2 regions of the Paenibacillus sp. FSL W8-0187 genome follow, and region 1 is predicted to be linked to the other one. Evidence: predicted binding sites of a transcription regulator. Region 1 holds the regulator's gene; the other holds the start of a gene.

The links. The regulator LexA, encoded in region 1, represses DNA repair genes until DNA is damaged. The targets are predictions, from matches to a motif close to CGAACATATGTTCG.
Region 2: a site for LexA is predicted at 10,624-10,637, ahead of recA (recombinase RecA). Genes of this name have one in related genera too.

The regions. Positions count from the first base shown of each region.
Region 1 is NZ_CP150206.1:2,854,586-2,871,124, forward strand. Features, by position in the region: gene glnA (type I glutamate--ammonia ligase) at 1-1,303, shown strand, start outside; gene MKY48_RS12830 (hypothetical protein) at 1,460-1,870, shown strand; gene MKY48_RS12835 (RNA polymerase sigma factor) at 2,031-2,567, shown strand; gene MKY48_RS12840 (hypothetical protein) at 2,560-3,348, shown strand; gene lexA (transcriptional repressor LexA) at 3,442-4,068, opposite strand; gene MKY48_RS12850 (LysM peptidoglycan-binding domain-containing protein) at 4,244-4,612, shown strand; gene MKY48_RS12855 (DUF896 domain-containing protein) at 4,877-5,083, shown strand; gene MKY48_RS12860 (hypothetical protein) at 5,244-5,768, shown strand; gene MKY48_RS12865 (HAD family hydrolase) at 5,811-6,602, shown strand; gene MKY48_RS12870 (FixH family protein) at 6,888-7,292, shown strand; gene MKY48_RS12875 (cupin domain-containing protein) at 7,384-7,920, opposite strand; gene metH (methionine synthase) at 8,090-11,530, shown strand; gene rnz (ribonuclease Z) at 11,617-12,546, shown strand; gene MKY48_RS12890 (TIGR01457 family HAD-type hydrolase) at 12,918-13,712, shown strand; gene mutM (DNA-formamidopyrimidine glycosylase) at 13,764-14,582, shown strand; gene MKY48_RS12900 (deoxyribonuclease IV) at 14,572-15,420, shown strand; gene MKY48_RS12905 (cyclic-phosphate processing receiver domain-containing protein) at 15,438-15,776, shown strand; gene MKY48_RS12910 (thioredoxin family protein) at 15,773-16,120, shown strand; gene MKY48_RS12915 (ATP-binding cassette domain-containing protein) at 16,117-16,539, shown strand, end outside.
Region 2 is NZ_CP150206.1:4,770,463-4,787,001, reverse strand. Features, by position in the region: gene MKY48_RS21455 (glycoside hydrolase family 88 protein) at 1-471, shown strand, start outside; gene sleB (spore cortex-lytic enzyme) at 664-1,476, shown strand; gene MKY48_RS21445 (pitrilysin family protein) at 1,602-2,882, shown strand; gene MKY48_RS21440 (pitrilysin family protein) at 2,886-4,166, shown strand; gene fabG (3-oxoacyl-ACP reductase FabG) at 4,166-4,936, shown strand; gene MKY48_RS21430 (DUF3243 domain-containing protein) at 5,045-5,299, shown strand; gene MKY48_RS21425 (DUF3388 domain-containing protein) at 5,504-6,271, shown strand; gene MKY48_RS21420 (helix-turn-helix domain-containing protein) at 6,319-7,311, shown strand; gene MKY48_RS21415 (DUF4175 domain-containing protein) at 7,388-7,561, shown strand; gene MKY48_RS21410 (YajQ family cyclic di-GMP-binding protein) at 7,709-8,200, shown strand; gene pgsA (CDP-diacylglycerol--glycerol-3-phosphate 3-phosphatidyltransferase) at 8,459-9,046, shown strand; gene MKY48_RS21400 (competence/damage-inducible protein A) at 9,156-10,418, shown strand; gene recA (recombinase RecA) at 10,708-11,769, shown strand; gene MKY48_RS21390 (RecX family transcriptional regulator) at 11,909-12,646, shown strand; gene rny (ribonuclease Y) at 13,006-14,547, shown strand; gene MKY48_RS21380 (TIGR00282 family metallophosphoesterase) at 14,684-15,478, shown strand; gene MKY48_RS21375 (stage V sporulation protein S) at 15,608-15,868, shown strand; gene MKY48_RS21370 (dipeptidase) at 15,960-16,539, shown strand, end outside.

The sequences.
Region 1 (16,539 bases):
ACGTATTGCCAAAGAAGAAAATGTTCGATTTATCCGCTTGCAATTTACAGATTTGCTTGGAACGATTAAAAATGTTGAGATTCCTGTAAGCCAGCTGCCTAAAGCGCTTGATAATAAAATGATGTTCGACGGTTCGTCCATCGAAGGTTATGTACGTATTGAAGAATCCGATATGTATCTGTACCCGGATCTGGATACCTTCATGATCTTTCCATGGGTATCCGAGGATCGTGTCGCACGTCTGATCTGCGATGTCTACATGCCTGACGGCACTCAGTTCGCAGGAGATCCGCGCGGCATTCTGAAGAGAGCGCTGAAAGAAGCTGAAGAGATGGGCTTCACTTCTATGAATGTCGGTCCGGAGCCAGAATTCTTCCTGTTCAAAACCGATGAAAAAGGCAACCCTACCCTGGAGCTTAATGACCAAGGCGGATACTTTGACCTTGCGCCTACGGATCTTGGCGAGAACTGCCGCCGCGATATCGTACTGACACTGGAAGAGATGGGCTTTGAAATCGAAGCTTCTCACCATGAAGTTGCTCCTGGCCAGCACGAAATCGACTTCAAGTATGCCGATGCGATCAAAGCAGCTGACCAGATTCAAACATTTAAATTGGTAGTTAAGACGATTGCTCGTCAGCATGGACTGATTGCAACATTTATGCCAAAACCGCTATTCGGCGTGAACGGCTCTGGTATGCACTGTAACCAATCGCTCTTCAAAGGAAGCGAGAACGCGTTTGTCGACGAGAGTGATGAGCTTGGCTTGAGCGTAACGGCTCGTAACTATATGGCGGGTATTCTTAAGCATGCACGCGCGTTTGCTGCGATCACGAACCCAACGGTGAACTCGTACAAGCGTCTCGTGCCTGGTTACGAAGCACCTTGCTACGTAGCATGGTCTGCAAGTAACCGCAGCCCAATGATTCGAATTCCTGCATCCCGTGGCCTTAGCACGCGTATTGAGGTGCGTAACCCGGATCCGGCGGCTAACCCGTATCTGGCTTTGGCTGTCATGCTGAAAGCAGGTTTGGATGGCGTGAAGCGCGAGCTGTCGCTCCCGTCTCCAATCGACCGTAACATCTATGTGATGACGGAAGAAGAGCGTATTGAGGAAGGCATCCCTAGCTTGCCGGCAAACCTGAAAGAAGCCATTAACGAGTTGATTCGCAGCGAAGTCATTTCCGATGCGCTCGGGGATCATGCGCTGGCTCACTTCTACGAGCTGAAAGAAATCGAATGGGACATGTACCGCACGCAAGTTCATCAGTGGGAACGCGATCAGTACATTACAATGTATTAATAGAGGAATCCCTTGCGCCGTAAGGCGTGAGGGGTTTTTGTTTTTCCAATGAATATGATCAAACAGGCATATGGAATATTAGTCAGGTTTCATATAAAGTTAGTGGAGTAGGGGAAATGCTGCTGTGGTAAGTGGAACAACGAAGGAGGCCCGTAAATGGCAACTCTAAGTGACCACGAAGAGAAGGGAACTCGGGCAGTGTTCGCGTTTATATCTCGTATTCCTGGTGAGGATGAAGGATGCCAGATCAATTTTAAGTTTTTTCAGGCTAACCGAATCATTTATGATTTGAATTTTGGGTGGACGAATTTGACAATCCGGAATTATATTTCGGTAACTGCTGAATTTCCGCTTGAGTATTTAAATGGTTTTAAATTAGATGGTTTATTTATGTCTTTCGAAAAACATTTATACCAGCTGAGCTGGGAGCCAAAGGAACAAGAAGGAATCTATCAGTTGCATTTTTACGGATCGGAACAGGATTTTCAGTTAACCGCCGACATAGAATCCATTCGAAGATTTGGTTCTCAATTTAAACAGGCCTGGGATGAGGCTCCGTTAGTTTAGTAGCAATGGCAATAGATTTTGGTTTATGATTTTGGAGAACCGTTCAGGAATGCAGCCAATACAGAATCGCCCTCCATAAAAGGGAAGATTCTTTTTTTATTTTTCGAAAAAAGGGAACCTTTACTCACTTCCATGACTCTAATTAGACGAGGTGAATCGGTTGGAGCTGGAATACTTGAAGCAGATGACGGTGATGGACACCCAGACACTGGATAAAATCATGAACTTATACGGAAATGATATCTGGAATTACGCTTATTTTCTGACCAAACAGCAAGCACTGGCTGACGATATTGCTCAAGAGGTGTTTATTAAAGCTTATTTTGGCATACATACCTTTCGCGGTCGGGCGACGCTAAAAACGTGGCTGCTTACAATTACAAGACATACCGCGTTTCGATATAAACAGACTTTTTTCTTTCGGAATGTGACCCTTAAGGACAGACTGCACACAGATGCGTCAAGTCGGTCCGCGGAATTGGAATATCTGGACGGGCAGTTCACGGATGAAATATGGGCCATGATTATGACCTTACCCAGGAAGTTCAGGGAGGTGTTGATCCTGGATCTTTACTATGAGATGTCAATAAATCAGATTGCGGAGTTCCTTAACCTAGCGGCGGGTACCGTGAAATCCAGACTGTATCGGGCAAGGAAAAAAGTACAGAACCTGTTGAAGGAGAATGGCGATGAATGAGGATAAACCAGACTGGTATTCCCGGGCTAAAAAAACTCCCTTTTCAGATGAAAAGTTCACATCTGAAATGAAAAAAAACGTGCATAGGTCCGTGATTTTCACCGACAGCAAGCCTAAACGTCGAAAGCACTTACAAGTTGGATTTGCTGGAGGGTTAATGCTTCTGATTATTTTAATTGCCTTTCAATTACCTTTTGGCAGAGAGGAACAACAGAGAGCAGGGACTTTACCTCCTGGTACGGAAGAGACAATCCGGGCACAAGGCGTAACGGATGAAGGAAGGTTAAGGGTTATTGCAGTTGGACAGGAAAAAATAACGACATTGGGAGCACCGAGCTGCTTCGGTATCGAAACGGATATGTCGTTTACCGGAAACTACAGCGTACAGTATAGTACTAACCAAGTTACAAATGAAGTAACTACGCTGGGGGATCTTACTTTTATTCAACCAACATCTGCTCCGGTTGATATGATTCGCCTGCCGTTTCAAGCTGCCGATGTATTTATACTCGCACCGCAATATAGGGACTGTCATGGTATACAAATCTATGCGTTCGCAGTGGAGCATGAAACGGGTAAAGCCGTCCAGCTCCGATTTCAGGATGAATCCTTGGTATCCTACTTTTCATATTATAGACCAGGTACTACTCCCATGGTTAAAGATAATAAGCTTGTTCTAGAGTCCACGGAGGGGCCGGGTGGGGAAGGTTCGCCGGATTATAAACCTAAGCGGATGTATCGACTGGATCTTAAGCAAGGCGTTATGGTGTTGGCAAACTAGCTAGGATCATGTTTCATTATCTATATAGAAAAAGCAATAGGTTACCATCCAATTAAGGGAGGTAACCTATTCTTCATAGATAGATATATGAAATTAGTGGACATCCCGGAAGAGTCCGATTACTTTACCGAGAATCGTAACATGGTTCAGGCGCAGTGGCTCGTAGGTAGGATTCTCCGGTTGCAATCGTACATGATCCTTCTCCTTATAGAAGGTCTTCACAGTTGCTTCGTCTTCCTCTGTCATCGCTACGACAATGTCGCCATTGTCTGCAGTTTGCTGCTGGCGAACAATGACATAGTCGCCGCTGTGAATGCCAGCTTCGATCATACTGTCACCAATAACCGACAACATGAACACCTTATCGTCGCCTACATAATGCTGTGGGAGTGGGAAGTAATCCTCAATGTTCTCCATGGCTGTAATAGGAACACCTGCAGTGACTTTTCCGACAACAGGCACTCTGGCAATGGTGTGAGTAAACAGGCTTGCGCTTTCGGACTCTTCTTGGCCAAGCAGTTCGATTGCTCTTGGTTTCGTAGGGTCACGGCGAATGAGGCCTTTCTTCTCCAAGCGGTCAAGATGTCCATGGACCGTTGAACTGGAAGCTAGTCCGACAGCCTCGCCGATTTCCCGGACAGAAGGCGGGTAACCCTTGCTACGAACTTCGTTGCGGATAAACTCTAAGATCGCCAGCTGGCGGCTGGATATTTTCGACATGCCGTATCAACCCCATTTAGTAACGTTTGGGAAAATTATAACATAGAACTTCCGTTCGTACAAACATAAGTTCTAAATAAAAATAGAACAAATGTTCTTTTTGGTATTGAATCAAACAAGTGTTCGTGTTAATATGAATCCATAAGAGAACACTTGTTTGGGAGATGATGATTCCATGTTGAAATACAGTACATACCGTAGCATTTATGAGAACGTTCCAGTGCAAACGAAGTCCTCCGAGACTTGGATCGATCAATTGAAGTCGAGAATGGCATCCATTCCTTTTATAAAGCTTTTATTCGTTCTGTTAATCGTAGCATCCTGCTGGACAGGGGCATATTCCGTTTTTGCCGGGGGGATGGATAAACCCACGGGGGAGAAGCAGGTTATTGTTCAATATGGCGATAGTTTGTGGCGGATTGCTTCCCTTCATAAACCGACAGATATGGATACGCGAGTATACCTGGATAGCATCCGAAGAATGAATGGATTGAAGGGTCCGGATATACAGGCAGGAGAGGTGTTGTCTTTACCGGTCTGGTAATGGGATGACACTACGAGAAACTCTTTCCTTATATATGTCCCTATTTCTCGCTTCATATTTGTAGGTTTGCCTGACGATGTGATTTCACGCAGTATAAGCGTGTTTATAATAGAAGATTATTGATTTCTTGACATAGAGGACTCATTTATAGGCATCATATGTTCATATTTGTTATTAATCAGAGTTTGCAAGGGTGCAGTTGCCTTGACAAGCTCTTTTTCACATGTTTAAGTTATACATGATATCGGAATTGGAGGAGAAGTCATGGACATCGATACTTTGGTTGAACGCATCAATGTGCTAGCAAGAAAACAGAAAAGTGAGGGATTGACCGCGGAAGAGCTCAAGGAACGGGCAGAGCTTCGGGAAATATACCTTAATAATATTCGAGGTAACTTTAGACAACAGCTGGAATCGATCGAATGGGTTGATGAAAATGAACAAAAAGGCGGCCCGCGATTAAAGCATTAGCCGATCAACTGGAACATGGATCTACAACCAGTGATTCATGACCAGATAGTAGGATAGAATTATAATACTTGGGGTGCCGATTATTCGAGGGAATCGAATACGGTTACCCCAAGTTTATATGGATTGGTAATATATTGAAATTTAATCCAGGGGGAACCATATGTCACGATCATGGGAAAGAAAAGTCAACAAAAATATGTCACAGCTCAACAAGCAGCGTAAGAAGCAGGGGCTGACCTCGTACCAAGGCTCTGCCGTTACTGATAAGCATGATGTATTTAAGGGACGTAAATATGTACTTCCGTTAGTGCTTGTTGCATTGGCTGGTGTGTATGCACTTCTTGGAACGGCGACGTCCGAGGCTGCAGGTGGAAGCAACGATGTACTGAACTGGGTAGGTGTCAGCTTGTACATTCTGTTAGCGCTTATGATTTTCTTACGCAAGCCTTATTTGAAGATTGAGCGTGCTTCCGTATCCACCATGAAGTTCAATCGGGAACGTCGACTGGCTGTATCGGATATCGAGAAGATCAAATTGGCTTCGGGTTCCGTCGTGATCCAGGGCAAGGGGAAAGCAGGCAACTGGGTATTCTCGCGTATGATGAATCTTTATGATACGAAAGCGATGGGCGAAAGATTAGAAGAGTTCGCAAAAACTCATCAAATTCCAGTTGAGCATAATTAACAAATAGAATAGATCACAGTGTATATGAGGAGTGGGAGAGACATGCCGATAGCTGCGGTTTTGTTTGATTTGGACGACACGTTATTGTGGGATGAACGTAGTGTGGAAGAAGCGTTTGAAGTGACATGCCAGGCCGGAGCGAACGAGACCGGCATTGATGCCAAAGCACTTTTGGCCGCAGTACGGGAAGAAGCTAGAGCATTATATGAGTCATATGATACTTTTGCTTTTACCAAAATGATCGGAATTAACCCTTTCGAAGGCTTGTGGGCTAATTTCACGGCTGGATCACAGCCTGAATTCAGAAAGCTGCAGGAGCTGGCACCCGTATACCGCAAGGAATCATGGCGACGCGGACTTCAGCGCCTGGGAGTTGATCATGAAACATTGGCCGAAACGTTGGCTGCACAATTCGCTGCTGAACGCAGAACAAGACCCTATGTATATGAAGAAACGTTTGAAGTTCTGAAGGAATTGCAGGGAAATGTAAAGCTGCTGCTTCTCACGAACGGAAGTCCGGATCTGCAGCAGGAGAAGCTGGACGGTGTTCCAGAACTGGTTCCTTATTTTGATCATATCATCATCTCCGGTGATTTTGGCAAAGGGAAGCCGGATGTTTCCATCTTCCAGCATGCTCTGGATTTGTTGGGTGTTGAGGCGGATCAGGCCGTAATGGTGGGAGATAAGCTGACCACAGACATTAAAGGCGGGAATGCGGCAGGACTGCATACGGTTTGGATCAATCGGGTAAACCGACCTCACGATCCGTTCATTCAACCGAAGTTTGAGATCAAACATTTATCGGAGCTGCATGCCATCGTCGCATCCTTGTAAACTACGCAATGAAGGACTCACTCACACCCGAATAATGGGTGCGCAAACGTACATAGGAACAGCCCTAACAGCAGATTCTGCGGTTATGGGCTGTTTTTTGTTGGTTACACAATTGGACTTGAGCCGTGCATTTGGCAATGATAAACGTCACACAATTGTAAGCTGCATGAGATAGAAGTAAAAGAATAATGCGATATAATGGATTAGGTAACTTAACGAGGTTTGGTAATGACCATTACGTGAATGAACCATACATAGCCCTATTCTGTAAAAGAGGTGTAGAGAATGACCCGAAAAAAGATAGCCTTACTTGCAGCCATGGTGCTGATGGCGGTTGCGCTTGCCGCATGTAATGACAGCAAAGCGGAATCCGGAGAAGATGTGATGGCGGAACCCATTATTGTCGAGCTGTCTTTGACGCCGGAGAGCATTAAGGCTGGTGAGAAGGTGCTGATCGAAGCGAAGGTAACGCAAGCAGGCAGTCCGGTCGAAGATGCGAACAATGTGGAATTTGAAGTGACGCTGGAAGGCGGAGGCGTTCAGGCAAAGGTCCCGGTTAAGCATGATCAGGACGGGGTTTACAAAATGGAGAAAACCTTCGATGAGGCTGGAACCTATCGCATCGTTTCCCATGTCACGGCGAGAGGACAGCATTCCATGCCGTTGAAGGAACTGAAGGTAACGGAGTAACACATCGCAAAATAAATAAGGCAGCACATGGTCCGCAAGGCGGATCGATGCGCTGCCTTATTTCGTCTTCCTATTCAATCTGCCCGCAGGCTTATTGGAATTGAGGATCTTCTACCGGTGTAGCAACCCAGCCGTTCTCTTCAATGAAAAGACGAACAGCGATGATCTGCTTGTTCTCCATCAATGTGAAGAAGTGAGGTGTATTTTCCGGTACGGAAATGACATCGCCTGGCTCAAGCTCAACATTAAAGTAACCGACATCGTCGGAGCCCTTAATAATGAAGATTCCTTTACCGCCGACAATCGCACGGATTTCATCTTCCGCGTGGGTGTGAACCTCTTCGAATTTTTTCAGCAGGTCCTCGATATTGGGCGTGGACTCGGAAAGTGTGATGACATCCCAAATTTTGTAGCCGCGTCTTGCAGCCAAGTCACGAATTTCTTCATCATAGATGTCCAAAATGCGCTTCTTATCGTCATCACTAAGCTTGAAATTTTCTTGAAGCGCTGCCGGGAGTTTTTCCATATTCCAGTGCTCGTAAACAACCTCTTGGTTACTCAGGAATTCCCGAACATTTTCTTCTCCAGTAATGCGTTCGTTCGTGTTGCGAATCACAATCTCTGCCATAGCTTTAACCCTCTTTCTCCCGTTGGATTAATATGTATTATAGCCCCCCTCACAGCATTTGTCATCTGCAAATGTTGATTTGTACCCATTGCAACGCAATATTTCGGCTTTTCTATTGAAAAATATTCTGATACACTAAGATTTAACGTTTTCGGGGGAGGTTTATGAGTTGAACAAGCCTAGCTTACAAGAAGTACTTAAAGAACGAATATTAATTCTTGATGGTGCCATGGGCACAATGATCCAGCAGGAGGACCTCTCAGCTGAAGATTTTGGCGGCCCGGACCTTGATGGCTGTAATGAAATGCTGGTCATTCATCGACCGGATGTCATTCAAAAAATACATGAACAATATCTTGAAGCAGGTGCCGACCTGATCGAAACCAATACGTTTGGCGCAACCTCCGTTGTGCTTGCTGAATACGATATTCCTGAGCTTGCCCGGGAGATCAACCTGAAAGCGGCTCACTTGGCCCGCGCAGCGGTTGAAAAATATTCCACGCCGGACAACCCGCGCTATGTGGTAGGAGCCATGGGTCCGACAACCAAGACGTTATCGGTTACCGGTGGTGTGACCTTTGCCGAATTGATCGAGAGCTACGAGGAGCAAGCCGTTGCTTTGATTGAAGGCGGGGTTGATGCGCTTCTGCTCGAAACATCGCAGGATACATTAAACGTGAAGGCCGGGAGCATTGGGATTCGCCAAGCGTTTGATAAAACGGGCGTCACGCTTCCAATTATGATATCCGGTACGATCGAACCGATGGGAACGACGCTGGCCGGACAAAATATAGAAGCATTCTACATTTCTTTGGAGCATCTGAATCCCGTATCGATTGGCCTTAACTGTGCAACGGGCCCGGAATTCATGCGTGACCATATTCGCTCCTTATCCGAAATGTCGAGAAGTGCCATCAGCTGTTATCCTAACGCGGGTCTCCCAGACGAGAACGGGCAGTACCATGAATCCCCTGAATCGTTGGCTCAAAAGATGGGGGCTTTTGCTGAAAAAGGCTGGCTTAACATCGCCGGCGGATGCTGTGGGACAACACCCGACCATATTCGCGCTTTAAAACAAACGATGGATGGCTTCTCCCCGCGACCGCTGGATGGTGGGCATTTGCCGGCATTATCCGGTATCGAGCCGGTATATATTGAGCAGGAAAACCGACCTTATATGGTAGGGGAGAGAACGAATGTTCTGGGTTCCAGAAAGTTTAAGCGTTTAATTGTAGAAGGTAAATATGAGGAAGCCTCCGAGATCGCTCGTGCCCAGGTCAAGAATGGTGCGCATGTCATTGATGTTTGCGTACAGGATCCGGATCGTGAAGAATCGGAAGATATGATTAAGTTCCTGGAGCTAGTAGTTAAAAAGGTTAAAGTGCCGCTCATGATCGATACCACGGATCCGGCCGTTATTGACCTGGCTCTGCAATATTCGCAAGGGAAAGCGATTATTAACTCGATTAACCTTGAAGACGGTGAAGAGAAATTTGAGCATGTGATCCCGTTGGTGCATAAATACGGTGCCGCGGTTGTCGTTGGAACCATTGATGAGACCGGTCAGGCTATCCATCGTGACGACAAGCTGAAGGTGGCCCAGCGTTCTTATGATCTGTTGGTCAACAAATATGGCGTTTCGCCTGAAGACATTATTTTCGACACGCTTGTATTCCCGGTAGGTACAGGGGACGAGCAGTATATCGGATCAGCCAAGGAAACGATTGAAGGCATCCGTATAATAAAAGAAGCCATGCCAAAAGTGCATACGATTCTCGGAATCAGTAACGTTTCCTTCGGATTGCCGGAAGCGGGCCGTGAAGTCCTGAACTCCGTGTATCTGTACGAGTGCACAAAAGCCGGATTGGACTACGCAATCGTAAATACCGAGAAGCTGGAGCGTTATGCCTCCATTCCCGAAGAAGAGCGTCGCCTGGCCGAGGATCTGATATACAGAACCAATGATGAGACGTTGGCGGCTTTTGTCGCGGCATTCCGGGATAAAAAGATAGAGAAGAAGGTTAAGGTATCCAATCTGACACTCGAGGAGCGACTAGCATCCTATGTAGTGGAAGGTTCTAAGGAAGGCCTCATTCCGGACTTAGATATAGCATTGACCAAATATGGCGCGCTCGAGATCATTAATGGACCACTGATGGCCGGGATGACCGAGGTTGGACGTTTGTTCAACAACAATGAACTAATTGTCGCGGAGGTGCTGCAAAGTGCCGAAGTAATGAAGGCATCCGTAGCGTATCTGGAATCCTTTATGGAGAAAAACGAGACGTCGGTCAAAGGGAAAATCATGCTTGCCACCGTGAAGGGGGACGTGCATGATATCGGTAAAAATCTGGTGGAGATCATCTTGTCCAACAATGGTTATCAAATCATTAATTTGGGTATAAAAGTACCACCGGAGCAAATTATCGAGGCATACCGCCGTGAGCAGCCTGATGCTATCGGCTTGTCCGGTTTGCTGGTGAAGTCAGCCCAACAGATGGTATCCACCGCCCAGGATTTGAAAAACGCAGGCATTAGCGTTCCAATCATGGTAGGGGGGGCGGCTCTGACACGGAAATTCACGAAGACCCGCATTCGTCCCGAGTATGACGGCATGGTGCTCTATGCCAAGGACGCCATGGATGGTCTTGCGTTGGCCAACCAGCTCAGCGATCCGGTGCAGCGGACGAGAATAGCGGAAGAGATTAAGGCAGAGCAGGAAGCTGATGCTGCCGCTCCGCAAGTGGTTAAAGTGATGCCGAAGCTGTCAGAAGGACTGCGATCCAAAATTTCGACCAATGCTCCTGTATATTTACCGCCGGATATGGAGCGGCATGTGCTCCGGAATTATCCGATTTCGCACATTCTGCCTTATATCAACATGCAGATGCTGTTAGGACATCATTTAGGCCTGAAAGGCTCAGTGGAACAGCTGCTGAAAGCCAATGACCCGAAGGCGGTATCGCTTAAGGAAACCGTTGATGGTATTCTGGAAGAGGCCGTTCAATCGGGGATCATACAGGCGCATGCAATGTACCGTTTCTTCCCGGCACAGTCAAGAGGAAATGATATTCTAATATACGATCCAAAAGATACAACAAAAGTATTGCATCCCTTTACGTTTCCAAGACAGCAGGTTGAGCCGTACCTGTGCTTGGCGGATTTCCTGAAATCCGTAGATAGCGGGGTTATGGATTACGTTGGATTCCTTGTCGTTACAGCCGGCCACGGCGTCGGAAAATTGTCCGGGGAATGGAAGGACAAGGGTGACTATTTGCGCTCCCACGCACTTCAATCGGTCGCACTGGAAACGGCAGAAGGGCTGGCGGAGCGGATTCACCATATGATGCGGGATTCGTGGGGATACCCCGATCCGGCAGACATGACGATGAAACAGCGCTTGGGTGCGAGATACCAAGGCATTCGCGTATCTTTCGGGTATCCGGCCTGTCCGGATCTGGAGGATCAGGAACCGTTATTTAAATTGATGCAGCCAGAAGATATTGGCGTTCATCTGACCGAAGGTTTCATGATGGAACCTGAGGCATCGGTATCCGCCATGGTGTTCAGTCATCCGGAAGCTCATTATTTTAACGTAGATAAAGCTTAACATTTGAATACCGGTACAGCCGGTTTGAAATCCTCCGAATGTTTCGGGGGATTTCTCCGGTTTACAACCGAAAGGGGAGAAGAGGGATGGAACTCTATTTTCTAGGAACAAATGCGGGGGTTCCTACGCTGCAGCGTAACGTAACCTCGATTGCACTGCGTATGCTGGAAGAACGAAGAAGTTTGTGGCTGTTTGATTGTGGAGAAGGTACGCAGCATCAAATATTGAAGTCCCCGCTCAAGCTGTCCAAGCTTGAAAAGGTATTCATCACCCATATGCATGGTGATCATGTATTCGGTTTGCCGGGTTTGCTGTCCAGCCGTGGTGCCCAAGGGGTAACTTCACCCCTGACGATATATGGTCCCCCTGGTATTAAGGCCTTCATTGAAACTACGTTGAACATTAGCCAATCGCGCGTTCCTTATACGATGGAGGTCATTGAACATACCGGAGGCGTGCTGTTTGAGGACGATAACTTCCTCGTGGAATCGGCAAAGCTGGATCACAGGGCCGAGAGTTATGGCTACCGTATCGTGGAGAAGGATCTTCCCGGCAGCCTGGACCTGAAACGGTTGGCGGACTATGGACTCAAGCCAGGGCCGCTTTATGGCAAACTGAAAAGAGGGGAAAGCGTAGAACTCGGCGACGGCCGATGGATTCATGCCTCTGAGGTGCTCCTGACACCGAAAAAAGGGAGAGTGGTCACGATCCTCGGGGATACAAGGCCATGCCCTGGAGTGGAGACTCTGGCCAAAGACGCCGATCTTTTGGTCCATGAAGCCACTTTCATGGAGGATCTGTCGGAGCTCGCGCACGAATACTATCACAGTACGGCTAAACAGGCGGCGGAAGCAGCGAAACGGGCTGGAGTAAGAACGCTGTTCCTGACCCATTTTAGCTCCCGGTATAAGGATATGGAGCATTTGCAGCCGCTGCTCAAGGAAGCGCAGGAGATTTTTGAGAATACACGCTTGGCAGAGGATTTCGGATTGTACCCAATCCAGCGCAAATCATAAGCCAATAGAGCTGCTATTTACAGGGAAATATCGAGTGATGGAGTGAATTATTTTCCGGGAAAGCGCAGGAAATGACAAACCGGTTGATAATCACTAATGCTTGGACACTCTTCGATTTCTTTCGACTGATTAGCTATCGGGCTGAAGTACTAGCCATGAGCCTTGCAACCGGAAGTAGCCTTCTTTACAATAATACTAACTGGGGTTTCTACGTAAGTATGCTTCAGGGTAGTGTATGAACCGAGGTTATACATATTTATACCGATATATGACGATGAATGACGATCACAGCGATGCCGAGAAAGCTCATACTTTAGCCGATGAATCATTTATGGCGTGAAGGAAAGAAATAAAGAAGGTGCTATCAATTCATGGAAAAACCAAAACCAAAAGGATTACTGATTGACCTGGATGGAACGCTTTATCATGGCCGTCATCGAATTGAGGGGGCAGACCTTCTCATCGAACGGCTGAAGGAATTGCAGATTCCGTTTCTGTATGTAACGAATAATTCATCACGAACACCCGAGCAGGTAGCGGCGCATCTGATGGAGATGGGGATACCTGCCTTGCCGGAGGAAGTCTGCACCTCTTCCTTGGCTGCAGCAAAATATATCGCGGAGAAGTCACCGGGTGCCCAAGTGGCGATGCTGGGAGAAGTGGGGCTCCGTGAAGCCCTCTTGTCTGCGGGTCTAAATATCGTGGAGCAGTCCCCTAAATATGTGATTCAAGGAATCGACCGTTCGTTCGATTACGAGAAGTTAACCCGTGCCGTTCGCTGGATTCAGGAGGGAGCCGTGTCGATATTGACCAATCCGGATTTGCAGCTTCCATCAGATACCGGTTTGATGCCAGGTGCAGGTTCGCTGGGTGCTGCGATCGAAGCCGCTTCCGGAGTGAAACCGACGGTCATCGGAAAGCCGTCCTCGATTTTAATGAAATTTGCTTCGGATCGCCTCGGTTTGGCCCCGGAGGACACTTATGTAATTGGAGATAATATACGTACGGATATCGCGGCCGGCGCGTATGCCGGCTGTAAGACGGTGCTCGTTATGACCGGAATCACGACCGATCTGAATATGGAGGCACATATGGAAGCCACGGGTATCACACCGGACTTTATATGCCGAGATTTGAGCGAAGTGATCAACCTGCTGTGCTCATAATGAGCGAAAGTGTACATTAACTTTTGTGATTGACGAAAGGGAAGATGAATGATGCCGGAACTGCCGGAAATGGAAAATTACCGAAGATTGTTATCGCAGAGCATTTTGAATGTGCCGATCACGAATGTTGTCGTGAACCGTGAAAAATCACTGAATGTGACGGTTGACGAGTTTACTTCCGAGTTAAAGGGAAGCAAGGTCATTTTTGTGGAGCGTAGAGGCAAACACCTCATATTCCATCTGCATAACGGAGGCAGATTGCTGCTTCACCTCATGCTGGGCGGCATTTTGTATTTAGGGCATAGGGATGAGGAGCGTCCCTCAAGGTCGACCCAGGTCGAGATCACATTTGGTGAACAGGTGCTGTATTTTATCGGTTTGCGTCTGGGTTACTTGCATTTCTTAACAGCCAGAGAAACGGAAAATGCGCTTAAAGAGCTTGGTCCTGAACTTCTGGATCGGCGAATGACCAAAGCGCGCTTCGTTGAACGGATTGGAAAACGGCGGGGCGCTTTAAAAACAACGCTGGTTAATCAGCAGGTTGTCGCCGGAATTGGCAACTGTTATGCGGATGAGATTTCCTTTGATGCTCACATTCACCCGCTATCCAAAATTCAGGATTTATCGGAGCAGTCTTTAGAGCAGTTATACGAGAGTGCCGTTAAAGTGATGCACGAGGCGACGGATGGTGGCGGATATATGGAAATGCCGTTTCAGGAAGGGGATACTCTGACGGGAGCTTATAACGACGAGTGTAAAGTTTATGATCGCGAAGGAGAGCCCTGTGTTCGCTGTGGCACGCCGATCGTGAAGGCGGAGCATACCTCGCGCAAAGTGTTCTTTTGTCCAAATTGTCAGCATGAAGTCTAAAGTCCGGATTGGAAGTCATGTCAGCACACGAGGCGGATTTCTCGCAGCAGCTCAGCACGCAGCCGGCATCGGTTCACTCGCCTATCAGTATTTCCCGAAAAATCCGCGCAGTCTTCATTTGAAGACGCCGGATGTCCGCAATGCCGCCGTATGCTCAAAGTTTTGTCAGGAACAAGGACTCGTTTCGATCGCGCACACACCATATCCGACGAATATGGCGGTTGGCTTAACGCGGGGAGAAGAGTTTTACCAGTTGACCGTAGATTCCCTTAAGAATGATCTCATGATTGCCGAGGCTTGCGGATCGCTGGGTATTGTGGTTCATTTTGGGCATCTCAAGAGCCAGGATATCCTTGAAGGGTATCAGAATATTATTCGCTGTTTGAATGATGTGTTGGCTTCCTGGACGGGAAGGGCCAAGCTGCTGATCGAGAATCAGGCGGGAGACCATGGGTCCATGGGGATGACGCTTGAAGAGAGTGTAAAGGTTAGACAGCTTGCTGATGATCCGGAAAAAATAGGCTTTTGCCTGGATACCTGCCACTTGTTTGCTGCCGGAGGCTGGGACATTTCGAATACGGATGAGCTCCTTGCCAGAGGCAAGGAGCTAGCCTATTGGGAATCCACCGTTGCCGTTCATCTGAACGATTCGAAATATGGGGCCGGTTCAAGAAAAGATCGCCACGCCCGCATCGGACAAGGTATGATAGGCACAGAAGCCTTGAAGCGTTTGGTTCTGGCACCGGAACTTGCGGGCAAGGCATTTGTTCTGGAAAGTGAAAAAGGGGCTGACGGCACACATCGGGAAGACATCGCTAAGGTGCTGTCCTGGTCCTGATTAAGGGAGAGAGTAAAATGATTCATCTGTATTTAGACGACTGGCGCCCCAATCCGAAAGGATTTGCGCTGGCTCGAAACGGGGAAGAGTGCTTGTTGATGCTCCGTGAATGCGAAGTGGATGTTCTGTCGCTTGATTTTGAATTGGGGCATGGCCAGATGAACGGCGGCGACGTGGTTGCAGCCATGATCGCCGAAAACCTGCAGGCCAGGGAAATATACTTGCATACCTCAAGCCCGTCGGGCAGAAGAAAAATGTATGAGCTGCTCTATGAGCACATGCCGGAAAGCGTCCAGGTTCACAATGGGCCGATGCCGGAATCCGTTCTGCGGGAAGTTGCCCAGGGTTCAAGATGATTGAGGTTACACAGCGTGAATTGACAGAGAGGCTTGAATGGCACGAGCGCCTGACGAAACGAGATGCGAATGCAGAGCCTGTCATCGTATTTTTACATACGCCATTATGCGGCACATGTGCCGCTGCGCGTAAGATGATCGACATTGTGGAACATGTGGTGCCGGATGTACAGCTGCTCGAAGCCGATGTTAACTTTCTACCGGGCATTGTGGAACGGTATCAAATTCGCAGCGTTCCTGCATTGCTGGCTATTCAGTCGAGTCCCCTCGCCGCGCCGGAGGTGCTGTACCGGATGGGTTCCGTGCAGGATATCGTAAGTTTTGTTAGGAGTGTGAGGCCGTGATTTCGTTACAGCATGTGTCGCTCGTCAGAGGGAGCCGTCATATTCTGGATGATGTTAGTATCGAGATGAAGCCGGGACAGAACTGGGCCATTTTGGGCAGGAATGGATCAGGCAAAACGACGCTGCTGGAAATGATGACAGGATATATGTTTCCTTCCCGTGGGCGTGTTGAGGTCCTGGGTCATGTTTACGGACAATGCGACGTTCGGGAGGCCCGGAAGTCCATTGGCTATATTAGCCAGTCATTATTAGAGAAATTGACCCTGAGCGACCCAGTCTGGGAGGTTGTGGCAACAGGGGCGTATGCCTTTTTGCGCTTCTACCAGGACATTCCGGAAGAGGCCAGGAATCTAGCCTATTCCCTGCTGAACGAAATGAATTTCGGCCATCTGGCGGAGCAGCCTCTCGGGACATTGTCC
Region 2 (16,539 bases), 1.9 Mb from region 1:
CGCGCGTTAGGCTGGTACGCGCTGTCGATCGTGGAATTCCTTGATTTACTGCCTGAGGATCATCCGGCGAGGGAAGAACTGGCTGTCGTGCTCCGCGAATTAAGTGAGGCGCTGGTGCGTTATCAGGATCCACTGACCGGGCTGTGGTATCAGGTTATAGATAAAGGGGGCCGGGAGGACAATTGGCTGGAAACCTCATGCTCCAGTCTCTTCATATATACCTTAGCCAAAGGAATCCGTCTCGGTTACCTGGATTCTTCCCTGATCTCGCACGCAAGACACGGATATACTGGCCTGGCCCAATCCGTATATATGAATGATCAGGGGCATCTGGTTATGCCTAAAATCTGCATCGGCACAGGTGTCGGCGATTATAAGCACTATGTGGAAAGGCAGCAATGCGAGAATGATCTTCATGGGGTCGGAGCGTTGGTCATGGCGTGTGTAGAACTTGGCAGAACATCTGAATAAATCGGTGCAGGATCGTTAACTCTACTCCGAACGACAAGGAGCTGTTCCTTAGAGGAACAGCTCTCTTTGTGTTTCAATGATGTGCCGTCTTCGTTCGCTCCTCTCGCCGAACAGGTGCATAGGAAACTGGCAGGCTTGTCATAATAACGGTAGCGAGGCTTGTTAAACCACAAGAGAAAGGTAGAGCGCAGCATGAAAAACTCAAGAATCTGGATTCTGATCAGCATTGCGATCCTGTTATCTGCCGTTGTCTTCGCTCAGGGAGGCCTTAAAGCAGATCATTCAAATCTTCAGGAAGCTTTGCCAACCTTTAGCCAGCAGACCATCAAATTTGGTTCTACCGGCGAAGATGTGTATGAGCTGCAAGGCCGTCTGAAATACCTGGGCTTTTATCATGGCAAAATCGATAGCGTATTCGGTTCCAAAACCCAAGGATCCGTTAAATGGTTCCAATCGGAGTTTGGCATGAAGGTTGACGGTATCGTAGGTCCGAAGGTCAAGCTTAAACTGTATAATGCAACCAAGGATTTCCGTCCGACCGCTCCGAAGCTTCATGAAGGTGGGGGCGGAGCAGCGGCCGGTGCGGGCGGCGGTGCCTCCAACAAGGAAGGCGGCAATAACAACTTAGCCTCTTCGAATACCATGGGACTTTCAGACAACGATTTAAGGATCATGGCGAATGCCGTTTATGGTGAAGCGCGCGGAGAACCGTTCGAAGGCCAGGTTGCCGTAGCGGCGGTTATTCTCAATCGAGTGAAATCTCCAAGCTTCCCTAACTCGCCGCATGGGGTTATATTTGAGCCGAGAGCCTTTACCGCTGTAGCTGACGGTCAAATATGGCTTGAGCCGAACGAGCAGGCGCGGAAAGCCGTAGAGCAGGCGCTAAATGGCTGGGATCCGACAGGGGGCTGTCTGTATTACTTTAATCCGAAAACAGCGACCTCGCCATGGATATGGACCCGCCCTCAAGTCAAAACCATCGGTCAACATATCTTCTGTATGTAAGCCGCAAACAACAGCAACCGGGGCCTGTCTTCGGTTGCTTCTTCACTTTGCAATGGGTTAGAATGAAAGTTATCTATGAAGTAAATTATGGCAACGACAATCCATGATGTAAGGGGATATGGACCTTGACGAAAACGGAATTTGAACACGGTATGGCCGGAGGAATACGAATTCACGTGTTGCCGACCAACCGATTCAAGACATTTGCGATATCGCTTTACGCCGGAAGTCCATTAGCAGAAGAAACCGTGACCTCGACCGCGCTTACACCTTTTGTGCTGCGCAGAGGAACCGTTTCATACCCGGAAACAAGAGCATTCCGAGAGCAGTTGGAGCAGTTATATGGCGCCGGATTTGGATTTGACGTGTATAAGCGTGGCGATTATCAGATCGTGCACTTTCGCATGGATACGATCAATGACTCTTTTGTTAAGAGTCCGGAGAGCCTGCTGCGCTCTTCATTTGCTTTTTTGGGTGAAGCTTTCACCCAGCCTGTGTTAGAGAATGGCGCATTCCGCAAATCTTATGTACAGACCGAGCGTGACACGGTCCGCAAGAAGCTGGAGTCCATCGTCAATGATAAGATTCGTTACGCCGCGGAACGCTGCATTGAGGTCATGTGCAAGAACGAACCGTATCGATTGCATCCGTTAGGAGAACGGAAGGATCTTGATGGTATCACGCCGGAAGGCTTGTATGAGTCCTATCAGAATTGGCTTAATGAATCTGTTCTTGATCTGTATGTAGTTGGCGATACGAATTTGGATGAGGTGAAGAAGCTCGTAGAGGAGCATTTTAAACTGAACCGAACCGGAAGTAAGGATTATGTCCCTTCCACCACACGAACGGTCGCGAGCGAGACGCAGACGGTTGTGGAGAAGCTGGACATTAATCAAGGCAAGCTCAACATGGGCCTGAGAAGCACGATTACTTACGGCGATGATGAGTATGCCGCTGCGCTCATGTATAACGGGATTTTGGGAAGTTACCCGCATTCAAAGCTATTCGTTAACGTGAGGGAGAAGGAAAGTCTGGCGTATTACGCGTCGTCCCGATATGACGGTCATAAAGGGATTGCTACCATTCAGTCCGGCATCGAAGTTCAAAATTTCGAGAAGGCCGTCCAAATTATTCGCCAACAGCTTGATGACATGGCTAAGGGTGCCATTACGGATATCGAAATGACCCAAACGAAAGCGATGATTCGCAACGTAATTAAGGAAATGCAGGATTCGGCCTTTGAGATGATTGCCTATGACTTCAATCGAACGCTGTCAGGCCGGGAACGTACGCCGGATGAGCTGCTGCAGCAGGTGGAAGGCATTACAGTGGATGATGTGAAGCAGGCGGCTGCGGCATTTTCGCTGGATACGATCTATTTCCTGAAAGGTCAAAAGGAGGAATAGCCGGTGGAGAGCATTCATTATGACAACCTGCAGGAAACGCTGTATTACGAAGTGATGGATAACGGGCTGCACGTGTACGTGCTGCCTAAACCCGGCTTCCAGAAAACTTATGCGACCTTCGCAACCAAATACGGTTCGGTGGATAACCATTTCAAGGTCGAAGGCGAGTCCGAAACTCGCGTTCCTGATGGCATTGCGCATTTTCTCGAGCACAAAATGTTTGAGGAGCCGGAAGGCGACATTTTTGCCAAGTTTGCCTCGAACGGTGCCTCGGCGAATGCATTTACAAGCTTTGACCAGACCGTGTATCTCTTCTCTGCCACGGAGAACATCCATGAAAATTTGGAGACACTGATCAATTTCGTGCAGAACCCTTATTTTACCGATCAGAACGTGGAGAAGGAAAAAGGGATTATCGGACAGGAAATCAACATGTACCAGGACAATCCGGATTGGCGCGTATACTTCGGTCTGATCGAAGCGATGTATAAGGTGCATCCGGTGCATATTGATATTGCCGGTACGGTTGAATCCATCGGGACGATTACAAAGGAAGATCTGTATACGTGCTACAATGCGTTTTATCACCCGAGCAACATGCTGCTGTTCGTGGTGGGTGGCGTAGATCCTGTAGAAACGATGAACCTGATCCGTTCGAATCAAGCCGCGAAATCGTATGAGAAGCAAGGCTCCATTGAGCGTTTATTCGACCCGGAGCCGCAGGGAGTTGAAGAGAAGCGGAGAGAGAGCCGCCTGGCTGTATCACTTCCGAAATGCCTGTTCGGCTTCAAGGAGAAGCAGGTCGGTTTAACGGCCGAGGAGCAGCTGCGACGCGATTTGACAACGAAGCTGATGATGGATCTCCTGTTCGGATCCAGTACGGAATTGTATCAGCAGTTATATGACGAAGATTTGATTTCCGACAGCTTCGGCCATGAGTATAACAGTTCACCCCAGTATGCGTTCTCTGCGGTTGGCGGAGATACAAAGGATCCGGATCACCTGCTGGAGCGCATCCGCACAGAGGTGGATAAGCTAAAGGCAACCGGATTTCAGGTCTCCGACTTTGAACGTGCCCGCAAAAAGAAAATGGGCGGATACTTGCGTATGCTCAATTCCCCGGAAAACATTGCTCATGAATTCACTCGCTATCAATTCCGCGGGGTGGATTTCTTCAAGGTTCTTTCGGTTTATGAATCCATTACCATTGATGATGTAAACCGCCGCCTGCAGGAGCATGTCGATTGGGATCAATTGGCCGTATCAATCGTTGTGAGTCCGTAATGAAGCAAGACATGGGAAGAGAACTGAAACCGATCGGGGAAATGACGGTGCTGATCACCGGTGCGAGCAGAGGCATTGGTGCGGCTGTTGCCGAGCGCTTTGCCTCGGTACGCATGAATGTGGTTATTCACTATATGAATTCGCATGAAGCGGCCAATGAAGTTGCCCGTCGCTGTATGGGCTATGGAGCTAAGGTATTAACCGTATCTGCGGACCTTCGCGACAAAGAGCAGATATTGCGCATGAAAGAGAAGCTACAGAGTCATGATATGGAGCCCGATATCCTGGTAAACAACGCCGGGGTATCCCATTATGGGCTTCTGTCTGACGTGACGGAAGAAGAGTGGGACACTTTGATGTCCATTAACCTGAGAGGGATGTTTCTGTGTTCCCAGGCGTTTATGGGGCGTATGATCTCTCAGCGTTTTGGCAGGATTATCAATGTGTCCTCGATCTGGGGTTTATCGGGTGCCTCCTGCGAGGTATTGTATTCAACAAGCAAGGGCGGCGTTAACTCCTTTACGAAGGCCCTTGCGAAGGAGCTTGCCCCATCAGGCGTGACGGTGAACGCCGTTGCACCCGGCGCGGTGGATACGTCCATGCTGGGGCATCTGGAATCGGATGAAATCCGCATGCTGGAGGATGAGATTCCGGTCGGCAGATTGGCACAGCCGGATGAGATTTCATCACTGGTGTATTTTCTGGCGCTGCCCGAGTCGGGATACATTACCGGGCAAGTGATCAGCCCGAATGGCGGCTGGGTGACCTGATCGTCGTTCGTGGTGCAATTCACCACTCATAAGGTATTGGTTACGGGGACATATTACTATTGTTACTTTAAATCTGAATTGCCACCACGCAAAAGGAGGATTTAACTCATGTCATCCGTAATCAAAAACTTTGATTCTTGGAAGAAATTCCTGGGCGATCGTGTCGTTCAAGCCGAGAAAGCGGGTATGAGTGAAGACACCATTTCTCAGCTGGCTTATGAGATTGGTGATTTCCTTGATGAGAAGGTTGATCCGCAAAACTCATCCAACCGGGCACTGAAAGAATTGTGGGATGTAGGTAACGAGGAAGAACGCCACGTTATCGCGCGTCTGATGGTGAAACTGGCCAAGAACAACGCATAACCCTCTTGCAAAGAGCCCCCCGCCAACGGGGGCTTTTTGTCAAGAAAAAAGAATGTAATTTTCATGTCATCGTTAATACTTGCCTTTCATTTTTATTTTATATATCATTAACGTGACCCATTTTTCATTTGACCTGTTTTTGCGTGCGATTTTCGCTGAAATTTGTCGAATATTGATGGAAAAGAAGTGCAAAGAGGTGTCTTTGTGGAATCGAATCAATGGTACATGGAATACAAGATACATAAGAACCGACCTGGTTTGCTCGGTGACATTGCATCCGTGTTAGGTATGCTCGAGGTCAACATCCTGACAATTAACGGCGTTGAAGGCCAAACTCGCGGAATGCTGCTGGAAACGGATGATGAAGAAAAAATTATCCTGATGGGCAAAATGTTAAACAAAATGAAAAATATTACGGTAACAGCCTTGAGACCCCCAAAACTGGTGGATATTTTGGCTGTCCGACATGGACGATATATTGACCGGGACTCGGATGATCGTAAAACGTTTCGTTTTACGCGTGATGAGCTCGGTTTACTTGTTGATTTTTTGGGTGAATTGTTCAAAAGGGAAGGTAATCAGGTCATCGGTCTTCGCGGAATGCCTCGCGTCGGCAAAACCGAGTCCATTATCGCTGGCAGTGTCTGCGCGATGAAGCGCTGGACGTTTGTCTCCTCTACGCTGCTCCGCCAAACCATTCGCAGTCAACTCTCTGAGGACGAGATGAACTCGAACAACGTTTTCATCATTGACGGGATTGTCAGCACGATCCGATCGAATGAGCGCCACTATCAACTCCTGCAGGATATTATGGGGATGGGGAGCACGAAGGTGATCGAGCATCCGGATATTTTTGTTCGCGAATCCGAATATTCCTATGATGATTTCGACATTATAATCGAATTGCGAAACAATCCGGAAGAGGAAATCGTTTATGATACGTTCACGGGCTCTTATAGTGACGATTTATAATATTTTTTTGACTTTGACCACGAAATTCTAAAGTAGGAGGTGATGGCATGTCCGAACTGGGACAGCAATTGAGGGAGGCGCGTCTACAAAAAGGGATGAGCCTTGATGATGTGCAGGAAATGACAAAAATACGCAAGCGATACTTGGAAGCCATCGAGGCAGGGGATTACAAAGTACTTCCCGGCAGTTTTTACGTGCGGGCATTCATCAAAACCTATGCGGAAGCGGTGGGGATTGACCCGGACGAACTGCTTGAAGGCCATAAACAGGATGTGCCTAAATCCGAACCGGAAGCGACCATGGAGCCGGTTATTCAAAAGCGTGCCACCAGACCTTCAGCCGAACGGAACATGAAGTGGCTGCCTACTCTGCTGATGTGGACATTCCCGATTCTGATCGTTGTCGTCATTTATTTGGTGGCAATCAATTCGAATGAGCCTAAGGATGAACCTCAGGTAAGCAATAATGACCAGACGCAGACGGATCAAGCGCAAAAGCCGGAAGATTCTGGCAATACGGATCCCGCCACGCCAGGTGACGGAGCGCAGGGCGGCGATAACGCCACGGACGGTACAGGTAACGAAGGCACAGACGGTGAAGGAACAGACGCAACGGATGGAACAGATGGCACGGACATCGATGAACCAGGGAATACAACGCCTGGAGCAACTACGGTGACGCAGGACCGGACGGAAGGCAAGAACACCGTATTTAAGGTATCAGGCTCGTCTGTGAAGGTTGAAATTGTGGCAACAAGTGAAGGAAAGAGCTGGGTAGAAGTGTATCGTGGTTACAATACCTCCGGGGAGAAGCTGGCTTTCCAAATGCTTGAGAATGGTGCTGCGCTCAGCTTTGACCTGGATAGCCAGGGACTCTACGTGAAATCGGGGAATTCCGCTGCAACCACCATTACGGTTGGCGGCCAGCCCGTAACAGATGGGAAATCAACGTCGCGTATCTTGCTGGAGCCGGCAGATGGTTCCACAGGGACTACGGATACCAGTACTACTGACTCTACAGGCACTACGGATGTAGAATAATTGTCTCACCTCCAGGCCATCATAACAGCATGCAGCTGCATGCTGTTATTTCGCTTTATGGAAGAGGTGTTGCTCTGTGACGGTCAACTGGATTATATTCGGATTAGGCGTCATCGTCAGCCTCTTGGGCTATTATTTGATTCCAAGCGACTGGGGATATGGCATATTAGGCTTTGGACTGGCACATATTTTGCTTGGTATATTGAGCATGTTCCGCCGTCCGGTGCATGATGAGAAAGCTAGCAGTTGAAGGAGCAGACTTCGTTTTCGCCGGGTGTTGGCGATAAGCGGAGTCTTTTTCGTTCCAGGTCACCCGCTGATCCTTAATGGGATTAGACTTGTCTCTATGTTTTACCTATAATAGAAGCATTATCGTTAATGAAAGGAAGGATTCACCATGGCTTCAGAAAATTCATTTGATATCGTATCCAAAATGGATATGCAGGAACTTAGTAATGCGGTTAATCAGGCGGAGCGGGAGATTGAGAACCGTTTTGACTTCAAGGGCAGCAAGAGCAGCTTGAAGCTGGACAAGGACGCACTGGTCATTGCATCCGATGATGAGTATAAACTCAACGCCGTTATTGATATTTTGCAAACCAAGATGGTGAAACGGGGCTTGTCGCTGAAAAATGTGGAGTACAGCAAGATCGAGCCGGCTTCCATGGGTACCGTTCGCCAGCGTTTGACCTTAAAGCAAGGAATCGATCAGGAAAATTCGAAAAAGATCAATATATTGATCCGTGATTCCAAGCTGAAGGTCAAGAGTCAGATTCAAGGTGACCAAATTCGGGTAACCGGAAAAAACAAGGACGATCTTCAACAGATCATGCAGCTGCTTCGCAAAGCGGATCTTTCTCTGGACCTGCAGTTCACCAATTTCAAATAAACGCCGTCACAGGCTCACGTAGGATTGGATGGACAGGTTGTTTCTTTTGACAGGGCGTCAACGGAAATATTATACTAAAAAACGATATATAAGGATTAACGTATACATAGATCACTGGGGGATGAATATGACAGACAGCGCTTCACGCTTCAAACCCTTTAGGCTCTTGGGAAGAGCGACCCTATTGAAGTACAGATGGTTAACAGTCGCGGGGTCTGCGAAAATTTCAAGACAACCCGTTGCAAGGGAGGTTGCCCCATGAATTTACCCAATCGTATCACGTTGGCCCGCATTTGCTTGATCCCTGTCATGATGATTTTTCTGCTGGTGGATTTCGATTTTTATCCGGCTCCTATTGTATGGAATGATTTTGTCCTGCCCTATAACCAATTGATTGCGGCTTTGATATTCATACTTGCTGCAAGCACGGATGGGATTGACGGGTATTTGGCCCGGAAAAACAATATGGTGACAAACCTGGGTAAACTTATGGATCCGCTCGCGGACAAACTGCTGGTGGCAGCTATCCTCATATCGCTTGTGGAGATGGGGAAATGTGAATCATGGATTGCTGTTGTCATTATCAGCAGAGAATTCGCGGTTACTGGCTTGAGACAAATTGCGCTCCTGGAAGGTTCCGTCGTTGCAGCAGGTCAATCAGGAAAAATCAAGACGGTGATTCAGATTGTGGCAATTGTCGCGCTTCTGATCAATAATTTCCCGTTTGTATTCTTGGGAATTCCGTTTGATGTCATTGCAATCTGGGCTGCCGCGATAATTACGATCTATTCGGGAATCGAATATTTTGTCCAGAACAGGCATCTTCTTAAAGGTACCGGGGCATAACGGCAATAGGAGCTATCCTATTGCTTTTTTCTTCCGCAGGGTAATAAATTTGTGACGGCGAGTGGCGAGTATTGTGAAGAGATAGAAGATACAGGAGGATCGACGAATCATGAAAGCAGAAATCATTGCAGTTGGAACCGAACTTCTCCTTGGACAGATTGTGAATACCAATGCACAGTATTTGTCCAGACAGCTTGCCTCAATGGGAATCGATGTGTACTATCAAACCGTTGTTGGGGATAACATGGAGAGGCTCAAGGAGACCTTGCGGCTGTCCAGCAGCAGAGCCGATATCGTGCTTCTGTCCGGCGGCCTGGGCCCCACACAGGATGACCTGACAAAGGATGCGCTCGCATCCTTTCTGAATCGTTCATTGCATATTGATCGGATGGCTATGGACCGGATCGAACGTTTCTTCCAAGAACGGGGATCCGTAATGACCGAGAACAATCGGCGCCAGGCCCTGGCTATCGAGGGAGGGACTCCGCTTCCGAACGAAACAGGCCTCGCCGTCGGGAACGCGGTATCGTATGAAGGCACTCATTATATTGTGTTGCCGGGACCGCCGAAAGAACTGATGCCGATGTTTGAACAGGAGGCCAAGCCTTGGCTTCTGCAGCATGTGCTTACGGGAGAGCTTCCCATCTATTCGAAGATGCTCAAATTCGCAGGCATCGGGGAGTCCGCGCTTGATAAGCGCCTGGAAGACCTGATTACGGCCCAGACCGATCCGACGATTGCATTGTATGCCAAGGAAGGGGAGGTCACCGTCCGAATCTCCACGAAGGCCTCCAGCGAGGCTGAGGCGATGGTCCGGTTGAATGAACTGGAAGCCCGGATCCAAGAGAGAGGCCCTGAGTTTATGTATGCTAACGAGGATGTGCCCATTGAGAAGGTTATCGTGGATATGATGGCAGATCATAGCTGGACGCTGAGCGCCGCGGAGAGCTGCACGGGAGGCCTTGTAGCAGAGACGCTGACCTCCATCCCCGGCAGCGCATCGATGTTCCTTGGCGGGATCGTCTGTTACACTAACCAGATCAAGGAGAAGCTTGTGCATATCCCGCATGCGCTGCTCGAGGGGGATGATGCGCCGGGAGCCGTCAGTGCGGAGGTTGCCGAAGCGCTTGCAGATCATGTTCGAATGGTAACCGACAGCGACTTTGGTTTATCGGTAACGGGCGTAGCAGGTCCAGGGTACGCTGAACGCAAGCCTATAGGTCTTGTTTACATCGGATTGTCTCAACGGGGAAAAGCAACAGAAGTGCATGAGCTGCACCTCCAGGGTAACCGTGAGACGATCCGGCTCCGTGCGACAAAGGCGCTGCTCTGCCGGCTTTGGCAGCGTCTTGTTGCCTCCAAACAAGATTAATTTTGCAAAAATAGAGATATCCGCTTTTCAAAAAAAGTAAATAATTTACACCTTGCTTGGTACCTCTTCTTGAATTAACGAACAGTTCCAAGTATAATGGGAAATACGGAAGAACCGTGGCATATCGAATGATGTTGCCACGGTTCTTGTTCTTTATACATAGGGGATGGAGCATATACCGGAAGGGGCGTTGAATAAAAAAAAACGAATGTATGTTCGAAAAAAAGCTTGGCAAACGTGTCAAAACAAGGTATGATATGACTATCAACAGTGAAGGGTTGTGGAACAATTGTCAGATCGTCGTGCTGCGCTGGAAATGGCGCTTCGTCAGATAGAGAAACAGTTCGGAAAAGGTTCCATCATGAAACTGGGTGAATCCACCCACATGCAAGTTGAGATTGTGCCGAGCGGATCGTTGGCATTGGATATAGCTTTAGGAACCGGCGGCTTGCCTAGAGGCCGGATTATTGAAGTGTATGGACCGGAATCCTCCGGTAAAACAACAGTAGCCCTCCATGCTATTGCGGAAGTTCAGAGGGCTGGTGGACAGGCTGCATTTATCGATGCCGAGCATGCTCTGGATCCATCGTATGCAAGTAAACTGGGCGTTAATATTGATGAATTGCTGCTCTCCCAACCGGACACGGGTGAGCAGGCGTTGGAAATTGCGGAAGCTCTGGTACGCAGTGGTGCAGTGGATGTCATCGTTATTGACTCGGTTGCTGCGCTTGTTCCAAAAGCTGAAATTGAAGGCGACATGGGGGACTCCCACGTGGGTCTGCAAGCTCGTCTGATGTCCCAGGCTCTTCGTAAATTGTCGGGTGCTATTAATAAATCGAAAACGATTGCCATCTTTATCAACCAGCTTCGTGAGAAGGTTGGTGTTATGTTTGGTAACCCTGAGACGACTCCAGGCGGACGTGCTCTGAAGTTCTACTCGACGGTTCGTTTGGATGTGCGTCGAATTGAGAGCATCAAGATGGGGAACGATGTGGTGGGTAACCGCACACGGATTAAGGTTGTTAAGAACAAGGTAGCGCCACCTTTCAAACAGGCTGAGCTTGATATTATGTACGGTGAAGGCATCTCTAGAGAGGGAAGCCTAATCGATATCGGAACGGACCTCGATATCGTGGATAAGAGTGGTGCATGGTATTCTTATGCAGGTGACCGTCTTGGCCAAGGACGTGAGAATGCGAAGCAATTCTTGAAGGAGAATCCGGAGATTGCTAGTGTTATCGAGAACAAAATCCGTGAAGCGAGCAATCTGACTACGGCTGTTCCTGAGCCTTCCGAGAAGGATAAGGAACAAGAGGAAATAGAAGAGCAAGAGTTGTTTAAAGTAGAATAGTAAATTGCTGGTTAATGATTAAGTGTTGAGGACTGTCCGGTGTTTGTAACGCCAGACGGTCTTCTTTGCATTTATCCAGAATTGAGAATCAGTCTTGGTTATTTTACTCAGGATGGCGCGGTAGTGAGAGGAGCGACATATGGAAGAAGAGAATAAAGAAATGTCGGAGCAGGCAGAATCATCAGGTATTGAGCATTTTCCGGCTCACGAGGATTTGGTTGTAACTTCAGTCGAAATGCTGAAGAAGCCCAAACATCGATACCGAATCGCGTTTGGTCCATACCTCATGACCGTTCATGAAGATGTAATGCTGAAATACCGGATGTTCAAGGGAAATGTTTTTCGTAAGGAAGAGTTGGAAGATATTATCGTGGCCGACGAGCGACAGCGGGCTTACGTAGAGGCGTTGAATCATCTGGCTAGGAAGCCAAGAACAGCCAAGGAGATCACCCAGCGACTGCAGCAAAAAGGTTTCGAGCCGAGCAGCGTGGAGACGACGCTGGAGCGCCTGGAGAAGGACAAGCTGATTGATGACGCGTTATACGCCAAGATGTGGACAGAGCAGCGAATGACCAGCCATAAGAAGGGACGGCTGTGGGTCAAGCAGGAACTGAGACAGAAGGGAATCGGCACGGAGCTGATCTCCGAGGCATTGGGCGAGATCAGTGCAGATGCCGAATTGGAGAGCGCGCTCGCCGTGGGACGGAAAAAATGGCAGCAAACCCATGGGGAGATGCTGGATCGCAAACGTAAAACGGGAGCATATTTAATGCGTAGGGGCTTCGGCGGGGACCAGGTGCGTCAGGTACTCAAACGTCTGGTCGATGAGGATCAGCAACAGGGCGAGTGGGACGACGGGCTGGAAGATTTCGAATAAAGGGCAAATTGGGCACTTTTTCGTGAAAGAAATGGTTTCGTTGGATGAAACTGACGTTTACCCATTGCTTTCCCTTGACAATATCTTTTTATAAATACTAAAATAAATATGAATCTTTTTATCATAAATTAGAATCCTTTTTCCTTCCAAAAAAGTGACTACTTTGTGAAAGATTCTTAAATCGCCAATTCATAGTGAAATGTATTCCGCTGGTTAAGGCGGAATTTGCGTACGTGATACGGCGTTCGCAGTATGGACGGCAGCTTCCACTGCCGGAAAATTTTATGTATGAATGAGTAACCTGACAATTGCACATTTCCCAAGGAATGCCTTGGAGGAACCAACGAGGAGGTGATCAGATGCATCCAATTTGGTGGATCATAATCGTTCTCGTTGTAGCCGCTATATTCTTTGGGTTCGGTTATTTTATTCGCAAATCCCTTGCAGAAGCTAAAATTTCCAGTGCCGAGCATGCCGCTTTGCAGATCGTAGAAAGTGCGAAGAAGGAAGCAGAAGCATTGAAGAAAGAAACGGTTCTTGAAGCTAAAGACGAAGTTCATAAAATCAGAGCCGAAGCTGAAAAAGACACTCGTGAGCGCCGGAATGAAATTCAACGGCAGGAGCGCAGATTGTTGCAAAAGGAAGAGTCGCTGGATAAAAAAATAGAATCTTTGGAACGTAAAGAAGAACAAGTGGCGAACAAAGAGAAACGAATAGAAGAGACCCAGCAGCAAATCGATGCCATTTACAAGAAACAAACGACAGAACTGGAGCGCATCTCCAACCTCACGATGGAGGATGCCCGCAGCATCATTCTCAGTAATGTTGAGCAGGAAGTTCGTCATGAAACCGCTCAGATGATTAAAGAAATCGAGCAGCAGGCGAAGGAAGAGGCAGATAAGAAATCACGCGAGATCATCACGCTGGCTATTCAACGCTGTGCGGCTGATCACGTAGCTGAGACCACGGTATCTGTAGTCACCTTGCCGAATGAAGAAATGAAGGGCCGGATTATCGGACGTGAAGGCCGAAACATTCGTGCGCTTGAGACCCTTACAGGGATTGACCTTATTATCGATGATACTCCGGAAGCTGTTATTCTCTCCGGTTTTGATCCGATTCGCCGTGAAATTGCCCGTACAGCTTTGGAAAAGCTCGTGGCAGACGGACGGATTCATCCGGCTCGTATCGAAGAAATGGTGGAGAAATCCCGCAAGGAAGTGGACGAACGCATTCGCGAGTACGGAGAACAAGCCACTTTCGAGGTTGGCGTTCACGGTTTGCATCCAGATTTGATCAAAATTCTGGGTCGACTGAAATTCCGTACAAGCTATGGACAAAATGTGTTGAAACACTCCATGGAAGTGGCCTATTTGACTGGCCTGATGGCCGGCGAATTGGGCGAAGACATCGTGCTTGCGAAACGGGCAGGACTGTTGCATGACATCGGTAAAGCGCTGGATCATGAAGTGGAAGGATCGCACGTTGAAATCGGCGTGGAGCTGGCGAAGAAGTATAAGGAACATCCGGTGGTTATCAACAGCATTGCCTCTCATCACGGTGATTGTGAAGCAACTTCGGTTATTGCCATGCTGGTTGGCGCAGCTGACGCATTGTCTGCTGCCAGACCGGGAGCACGCAGAGAGACGCTTGAGACGTATATCCGTCGTCTTGAGAAGCTCGAAGAAATTTCCGAATCCTTTGAAGGCGTTGAGAAATCCTATGCCATTCAAGCAGGACGTGAAGTTCGTGTCATGGTACAGCCTGAGAAAATCGACGATGCCGAAGCATTCCGCTTGGCACGCGACATTACCAAAACGATTGAGAATGAACTGGATTATCCGGGTCATATCAAAGTCACCGTTATCCGGGAAACCCGAGCGGTGGATTACGCAAAATAGAGTTTGGACCTTAAAAAGTGGCCGCAATCCGGCCACTTTTTATCTTTGAAATTTCCGAAAATACAGTTCGGACATTTATGAATCGGGAACGGTCTTGCCGGGAATCAGGACAAGCATCCCTGAAGGAGTGATTGACATCAACGTATTATTCATCGGAGACATTGTCGGCAGTACAGGTCGTAAAGCTTTGAAGGCTTCCCTTCCGGAGCTGAAGTCCAAATATAATCCGCACATCATTATTGCCAATGGGGAGAATGCAGCTTCAGGACGCGGCATTACCTCGGCCATAGCCAATGAATTTTTTAATTGGGGCATTCATGGCATCACCTTGGGAAACCACACGTGGGATAACAAGGATATTTTTGAGTTTATCGATGATGAGCCTCGCATGATTCGTCCGGCAAACTTTCCGCCCGGCACACCGGGCCGCGGATACACGATCATCAAAGCGAACGGCAAACAGCTAGCGATTGTGAATTTACAGGGACGAACATTCCTGCCAGCGATCGATTGCCCGTTTCGTGCAGCCGATGACATTGTGGATGAACTTCTCCAGAAGACGAAGTGCATTCTGGTGGACTTCCATGCAGAGGCAACCTCGGAGAAGATTGCCATGGGATGGCATCTGGAAGGCCGCGCCTCGATGGTGGTTGGAACGCACACCCACGTGCAAAGCAATGACGACACCATACTGCCTGGAGGAACAGCTTATATTACGGATACCGGCATGGTCGGCTCCAAGGAAGGCATCCTCGGCATGCAGCGCGATGCGGTAATGTATAAGTTCAAGACCCAGCTTCCTGCTCGTTTCCAGGTCGACGAAGGCAAATGGCAGTTCCATGCCGTATGCGTGGATATGGATGAGGAAACGGGAAGAGCCCGGAAGATACAGAAAATCCGCATGTACGAAGACGAATGGCGGATGGATTAAAAAAGGCGGAATCCGTTTAATTAAATTAGGAACGGATGGTAAAAAGCAGGAATTTTTTCCCCTCTCACGAATAACATCTAGTAAGCGGAAGCAAACCATCACTCAACATTCCCAGGGGAGGTACTTACCATGGAAGTATTAAAAGTTTCAGCAAAATCCAATCCTAATTCAGTTGCAGGGGCGCTCGCTGGAGTTCTTAGGGAGCGAGGCGGGGCGGAACTGCAAGCGATTGGGGCGGGAGCACTGAACCAGGCCATTAAAGCGGTAGCGATTGCCCGGGGATTTGTAGCACCGAGCGGGGTGGATTTGATTTGTATCCCTGCTTTTACGGATATTGTGATTGATGGCGAAGACCGGACGGCAATTAAATTGATCGTAGAACCTAGATAAATTTCGAATGTTGAGGTATTAGCCTGTTTACTCTCCTTGGTGTAAACAGGCTTTTTGCTGTGATAAGTTTAGAAGGGAGATGAATGGCGCGATGCGGACGGTTGATTTTCACTGTGATGTTTTGAGCAAAATGTGGGAAGATTCCCAAGCCTCCTTTGTGGATGACCCGCATTTGGATGTAACGCTGCAGCGCATGGAGGAGGGCGATCTGGCCCTTCAGGTGTTCGCTGTTTTTTTATCGGAGAAATGGGGGAGACCTTCCTTTGAACGGGTGCTGGGACAAATAGATACTTACCGCAGACGCATTGTTAAACCGGGTCATCTGAAGCCACTGCTCTGGCGAGAACAAGTCCAGGAGTTCGGACAACGGAAGAATGGACGATACGGCGTTCTGTCGCTGGAAGGCGTTGACGGGCTGGAGGGGAATCTGTATTACGTCCAGCTCTTGTATGAGATGGGCGTTCGTTTTATGGGGATTACCTGGAATTATGCGAACTGGGCTGCAGATGGAGCATTGGAGCAGCGAAATGGGGGATTCACAGAACGGGGGCGTCAACTGGTAGAGCTATGCAATTCGACAGGTATTATTCTGGATGTGTCCCATCTGTCCCAAGCTGGCTTCTGGGAGCTCGCGGAGCTGACCAAGCGACCCATTATCGCCTCGCATTCCA